2 regions of the Paenibacillus sp. FSL R10-2199 genome follow, and region 1 is predicted to be linked to the other one. Evidence: predicted binding sites of a transcription regulator. Region 1 holds the regulator's gene; the other holds the start of a gene.
The links. Region 1 encodes Rex, which represses fermentation and respiration genes when NADH is low (regulators of the CRP and FNR family bind a similar motif). Its sites were predicted from a motif close to TTGTGAAATATTTCACAA; they were not measured.
Positions count from the first base shown of each region.

Region 2: nirB (nitrite reductase large subunit NirB) is a predicted target of Rex. The motif match lies at 963-980, and genes of this name have one in related genera.

Region 1 covers NZ_JBBOBO010000001.1:4,139,327-4,142,888, forward strand. The annotation lists gene dinG (ATP-dependent DNA helicase DinG) at 1-566, shown strand, start outside; gene NYE33_RS17830 (redox-sensing transcriptional repressor Rex) at 786-1,439, shown strand; gene NYE33_RS17835 (amidohydrolase) at 1,426-2,727, shown strand; gene NYE33_RS17840 (cell wall elongation regulator TseB-like domain-containing protein) at 2,755-3,276, shown strand.
Region 2 covers NZ_JBBOBO010000001.1:3,867,469-3,871,030, forward strand. The annotation lists gene NYE33_RS16525 (hypothetical protein) at 192-893, shown strand; gene nirB (nitrite reductase large subunit NirB) at 1,084-3,510, shown strand; gene nirD (nitrite reductase small subunit NirD) at 3,536-3,562, shown strand, end outside.

The sequences.
Region 1 (3,562 bases):
AAACTGCCGTGGCTACCCGCGGGCGGATGCTGGTGCTCTTCACCTCCTACAAGATGCTGCGCCAGGTCTATGATCCGCTGAAGGAGGCCCTGGCTTCGCAGGATATCGCGGTGCTTGGACAAGGCGTAGAAGGCGGCAGCCGGAGCAAGCTGATCCGGCGTTTCCAGGACAGTACAGCGTCAGTCTTGCTGGGTACGAGCAGCTTCTGGGAAGGTGTAGACATTCCCGGTGAAGCTTTGACCTGTCTGGCCATTGTCAGACTTCCGTTCCAGCCGCCTAATCATCCGCTGGCTGAAGCGAAGTCGGAGCTGCTCCAGGCACAGAAGAAGAATCCGTTCATGAAGCTGTCCGTCCCGCAGGCCGTAATCCGCTTCAAGCAAGGCTTCGGGCGGCTGGTCCGCACCGCGCAGGACCGCGGAATCGTTATTGTATATGATACCAGGGTAATCGAATCTTATTATGGGAAGTATTTCCTGTATTCGCTGCCCGGTCCCAAGATGGAGCATATGCTGACGGATCAGATCGTTCCGCGGATTGCAGAATGGCTTGAAGAAGGCGGGGTTTAATAATCCGTCTCCGGTTGATATTATGTATAAGTAATTATTGTTCTGAAGTCCCGTGCTCCACTGCTGCTGCCCAAACGGGCAGTAGTACCCGGAGCACGGTTCCTATAACCGGCTTATCAAGCAGCATATGCTATCAAACCTAAGTGAATGCTTACGAAGCGAGTTTTGCGAAGTTGAATCAAGCAGCATATGCTATCAAAACTTTTAGGAGGAGAAAACATGAAATCGGATAAAATATCGGAGGCCGTCGTTCGCAGACTCCCAGTGTACCTGCGTTTCCTGAACGATCTCCAAAAACGTGAAATCTCAACAGTTTCTTCTCAGGAGCTGGGACAGAAGCTTGATCTCAACCCCGCCCAGATCCGCAAGGACCTGGCTTATTTTGGTGATTTCGGCAGAAAAGGCATTGGTTATGATGTCTCTTATCTGATTGAGAAGATCAGGCATATTCTCAAGCTGGACCAGCAGATTAATGTAGCTCTGGTAGGTGCAGGTAATCTTGGCCACGCCTTGTCGAATTACAATGCTTACTTGAAGGATACGATGAAGATTACAGCTGTATTTGATGCTTATGAGCCTAAGGTAGGCCAGCAGATCAACTCGTTGACTGTTCAGCCGATGAGTGAGCTGGGGGATACCATCCGTGCACAGGGCATCCGCATCGGGATTATTACCGTTCCGGACAGTGAAGCACAGAACGTTGCTGACATTCTGGTGGATTCGGGCATTGAGGCGATCCTGAATTTTGCGCCTGTCATTCTGAAGACTCCGGCCAATATCCGGATTCATGCCGCCGATTTCACTACGGATCTGCAGAGTCTGGCTTATTATTTGCATGACGGAAAGGACGAAGCTGAAGATGAGCAGCAATAAAACCATTATTAAAAACGGGCGTTTTCTGGTGCCTGGCAGCGATAAGCCGGTGCTGAGCGGTTATATGACCATCGAAAATGATCTTATTACTTACATAGGTGAAGATAAGCCTGTAATTGAAGAGGATGCCGAGGTTATTGACGGCAGCCGGCTGCTGTTCATGCCGGGTCTCGTCAACACCCACGGCCATGCGGCGATGTCACTGCTGCGCGGCTACGGCGATGATATGGTACTGCAGGCTTGGCTGCAGGAAAAAATGTGGCCGATGGAAGAGAAATTCACCGGTGATGATGTGTACTGGGGAACCTCTTTGTCCGTTCTTGAGATGCTGAAGGGCGGCACTACGACCTTCCTCGATATGTATGACCATATGGACCGGGTTGCTGAGGTTACCGAGCAGTCAGGCATCCGTGCTGTACTTATGCGCGGTGTTATTGGCCTGTGCCCGGAAGAGGTGCAGAATCACAAGCTGGCGGAGGCGATTGCTTTTGCCCGGAACTGGCATGGCAAGGCTGACGGCAGAATTACTGCAATGCTCTCGCCGCATGCGCCTTACACCTGTCCTCCTGAGTTTTTCATGAAGTTTGTCCAGGCGGCTCATGATCTGGATCTGCCGATGCACACGCATATGTCCGAAACGCGTCATGAAGTGGAGCAGAATGTGGCCGATTACGGCCTGCGTCCGGTCGCTCATCTGGAGAAGCTGGGTATGTTCACCCGGCCGTCCCTGATCGCCCATGGTGTTCATCTGAACGATGAAGAGATTGAGATTCTGGCCCGCCACAATGTTGGTGTATCCCATAATCCCGGCAGCAACCTTAAGCTGGCCAGCGGAGTAGCCCGTGTTCCTGAACTGCTTAGAGCAGGAGTTAAGGTCTCCCTGGGTACGGACGGTGCGGCAAGCAACAACAACCTGGATATGTTCGAAGAAATGCGGCTGGCCGCGCTGATCCACAAAGGTGTAAGCGGTGATCCTACAGCAGTACCGGCTCCAGAGGCGCTGCTGATGGCGACCGAATATGGTGCACAGTCTATTTTCTTGAACCAGGTAGGTCGGCTTGCAGCAGGGATGAAGGCCGACTTCATTGCGATTGATATTGATCAGCCGCATTTGCTGCCGCATACCGATCTTTTGTCCCATGCGGTATATTCAGCCAGTGCCAAGGATGTGGAGCATGTCTGGGTGAACGGCAAACAGGTTGTGAAGCACGGACAATGCCTGACACTAGATGAAGAAGCTATCCGCCGCAAAGCGCAGGAAACGTTCGAGGGACTGCTTAAACGGTAATACAGGTTTAAAGGGAAAGGAAGCTGCATGTTGAAGAAGAGGAGAAAATGGCTTCCGCTGGGGATTTCCCTGGTTCTGCTCCTTCTGTTCGGACTAAGCCAGTTTTATGCCTACATTATGAAGGATCAGTGGAACGAGCGGAGTGAAGCCAAAGAGATTGCCAGAGCGCGGGCCGGCTTAACTGAGGTAACCAAAGCACAGAAATCCGTCTGGGATGAAAATGCGATATACTGGGTGCTTACCGGAAAAAATGATGCAGGAACCGAGCTGATGGTTTGGGTCCGTTTTACCAAGGAAGGCCAGCCAGCCGGAGGCGACAACGATTTATACGCGGAGGAGCTCAGCAAAGGGACTTCTGAGGCGCAAATCCGTGATATTATAGCTGCCCAGCTTCCGGGTATTACGATTAAGCGGCTGCTGCCGGGAGTGTATAACGGAGAATATGCCTGGCAGCTGTTCTACAAAAAGGACGGCAGGTTCTATTACAGCTTCTATCGCTTCACAGACGGCAGTGCCATCGGTGAAGGGTACAGCCTGCCCAACCGGTAAGCGGCAGCAAGAATGGTCTACAGCAGGAGCGGGAGGACAGTTGAACTGTTCTCCCGCTTTTTATATTAATATAAGCCGTAATTTAAAAGGTTCTTCAAGGGAGAGAACAATCAATAACTATTCTTGGACTTGTGGCCTACTTGGAGCTATGGCTTAATAATAGGGGAGGAATAGATGAATCCATTTCGATGGCATGACAGCTGGATAGCATTAATCAGTATATACGATGATGCATACCGGATTGTCATATCGGAAGTATTCATTCCCGGCATCTGCTTCATACATA
Region 2 (3,562 bases), 270 kb from region 1:
CACCTCCCTTCCGGGAGAATAGCCGACCGCCCTTGTAAGCCTTCTATTGCTTCTGTGATTATAGCATGAGACCTTTTAACTTGGAAGATTATACCGATGATTGCTACATGACAGAAATAATTTGAGAACAGGTCTTCTATGCGGTATCCTTAAAGAGTCAGGGATATTACATAAGAAGGCGGTGCCGTGGAATGTCCACAAAATGGATGGGGCGCTTACTGCTGTGCCTTGTTTTTATAATCACAGCCAGCGGCTGCAGCTCGGTTCTGGGACCGGGAAACACCGGGGGCAACACCGGAAGCGGAAGCACAGGACTATCTTTTTCAATTCTGGTGGGTGAACGTGAAATGGCAGGAACCTCCGGCAGACTGCTTAACGAAGCTTATAAAGAAGGTAATTCCATCATAGAACTGCTGAGAAAGAGCGGGATCGTTACTTTTGCTGCAGACGGCTATAGTATTCTTGAGGTCAATAGAGTTGCGCTTAGTCAGGATATGATGTGGGAAGTACAGGTGAACAGCAAGAAGCTTACGGATTTGAACAGTAAAATCGAGGCTGGAGCGGCGATTCTCTTCTCTGCACAGCCGGCCGCAGCCGGGGCGTTATTTCAACCGGTTATCCTTACGGTGAACGGCGGGAGTGAACAGCCTGAGCTGACGCATTCGCATGTGCTGTCCTTTACGGAAGATTTGTCAGTGAAGGGACTTATGAAGAACAGCGGGATGATTAAGCTGGCAGAAAATAACAAGACGATTCTTACCGTAATGGATTACACACCACTCAGCAGTGAGGAATGGAAACTGAAGGTTAATGACAAAGCGCTGCTGGGTAACGGAGTGGATATGAAGCTCAGACCGCAGGACAAGCTGGAGATATCACTGGTTCTGAAGTAATTACGATAGCGGATACAAGGATTTCTGTGCCGAGTGCGCGGAGGTCCTTTTTTGTGTGTCTAATACTTTATGTGAAATGTTTCACATTTAATGTGACTGGAATCACAAATGCCGGGGAATTTTGGGCAGTATAATTTCACTATAAAGCAAGTTTGTGAAGAAATCTGAGTTCTGAAGGAGGGTCCTACCAGTGACAGCGAACAGAGAAAAGTTAGTGCTGATTGGCAATGGCATGGCGGGTGTAGGCACTATTGAACAGATTTTAAAGCTGGGCGGCGCTTATGATATCACGATCTTCGGCAGTGAGCCGCATCCCAATTACAACCGGATTATGCTGTCCTATGTTCTCGAAGGCAGTAAAACCATTGAAGATATTATCCTGAATGACCGTCAGTGGTATGCGGATAACAATATTACCCTGCATACTGGAACGACTGTCACCCGGATTGATGAACAAACCCGGCAGGTGATTACAGATAACGGACAGGCGGTTCATTACGACAAGGTTATCATTGCTACGGGTTCTAATTCGTTCATATTACCTGTTCCGGGCAGTACAAAGGACGGGGTAGTCGGCTTCCGTGATATCGCAGATTGCGATGCCATGCTGGCCGCAGCGAAGCAGTACCGCACGGCAGCTGTTATCGGCGGCGGTCTGCTTGGTCTTGAAGCAGCCAAAGGCCTCGTGAATCTGGGGATGGACGTTACCGTTGTGCATCTGCTTGAGGATCTGATGGAACGGCAGCTGGACCGAACGGCATCTTCCATGCTGCAGGCGGAGCTTGCGCGTCAAGGTGTGAAATTCGCCATGGGCAAGCAGACGGTCGAATTGACTGGAGAAGAGCGGGTTACCGGGCTGCGCTTCAGTGACGGCAGTGAGTTGCCCGCAGAATTTGTGGTAATGGCAGTCGGAATTAAACCTAATGTTCAGCTTGCCAAGGATAGCGGCATCGAGGTTAACCGCGGGATTGTCGTCAATGACTATCTGCAGACCTCCATGGCTAACGTGTATTCTGTCGGTGAATGTACGGAGCACCGGGGGACCTGCTATGGTCTGGTAGCGCCGCTTTTCGAGCAGGGGATGGTACTGGCTAAGCATTTGTCTGGTGTGCAGACTCCGGGATACGAAGGTTCGGTTGTCGCGACGAAGCTCAAGATTTCCGGTGTTGATGTTTTCTCGGCCGGAGAGTTCACCGAAACAGCGGAGCATACCGTCATATCCGCCAAGGATGAGTGGAAGAGAACCTATAAGAAGATTTTGCTCAAAAACAATATTATTGTCGGTGCGGTTCTGTTCGGTGATGTAACGGAATCAGCGAGCCTGCAGAAGCTGGTGAAGCAGGGAACAGAAATGACCGATGAGATCTATGGAGAGGTCATGGGCACAGGCTGCTGCGGCGGAGGCGGAGCCAAGAAAGGTCTATCCGTTGAAGCAATGGCCGATGAAGAGATTGTCTGCGGCTGCAACGGGGTTACCAAAAAGGCGATTGTTGATGCCGTTACGGAGAATGGCTTCACTACAGTGGATGAAATCAAAGCCTGCACCGGAGCTACCCGTTCCTGCGGCGGCTGTAAGCCAGTTGTTGAGCAGATTCTGCAGTTCGTATTAGGGGACAGCTTCCAGCAAAGCGCCAAGCAGGGGATCTGCAGCTGCACCCCGCTTAGCCGGGATGAGATTGTAGCCGAAATTACGGCTAAAGGGCTCAAAACCACCAAAGAAGTTATGCATGTGCTGGACTGGAAGCAGCCGGAAGGCTGTTCTAAATGCCGTCCTGCTGTGAACTATTATCTGGGTATGATCTATCCGGACACCCATGAGGACGAGAAGGAATCGCGCTTCGTTAATGAACGGATGAGCGCTAATATTCAGAAGGATGGAACTTATACGGTTATTCCGCGGATGTACGGAGGGGTTACCACTCCCGAGGATTTGAAACGGATTGCCGATGTTTCCCTGAAATATGATGTGAAGGTTGTGAAGGTGACCGGCGGGCAACGTCTGGATCTGATCGGTGTCAAAAAAGAGGATGTACCGAAGGTGTGGGAGGAGCTGGATATGCCGTCCGGCTATGGCTATGCGAAATCCCTGCGCACTGTGAAGACCTGTGTAGGTTCGCAGTTCTGCCGTTTTGGCACACAGGATTCCATGGGCATGGGCGCTATGCTTGAGCGCAAGTATGAGCGCCTGGATATGCCGGCCAAGTTCAAAATGGCGGTTAACGGCTGTCCGCGTAACTGTGCAGAATCCTGCACGAAGGATATCGGCATTGTCGGCAATGACGGCGGCTGGGAAGTATTTATCGGCGGAAACGGCGGCATTAAGCCACGGATCGCTGATGCCTTCTGCAAGGTAAGAACCGATGAAGAGCTGGTCGAGGTCTGCTCCGCCGTAATGCAGTATTACCGTGAAACCGGCAATTACCTGGAGAGAACTTCAGAATGGGTAGAACGTATGGGCCTTGAGCATATCCAGACCGTTATTCTGGGCAGTGATGACAACCGGAAAGAACTCGCTGCACGGATTGACTTCGCCCTGGCACAAGTCAGCGATCCATGGAAAAAGATGCTGGATGACAACGGTACCCGCACAGCACTGTTCGAACAGACACGGGTCTAGCCTGAAAGGAGAGGGAGAGAAAATTATGGAACTCAGTAATCGAGAGTATGCA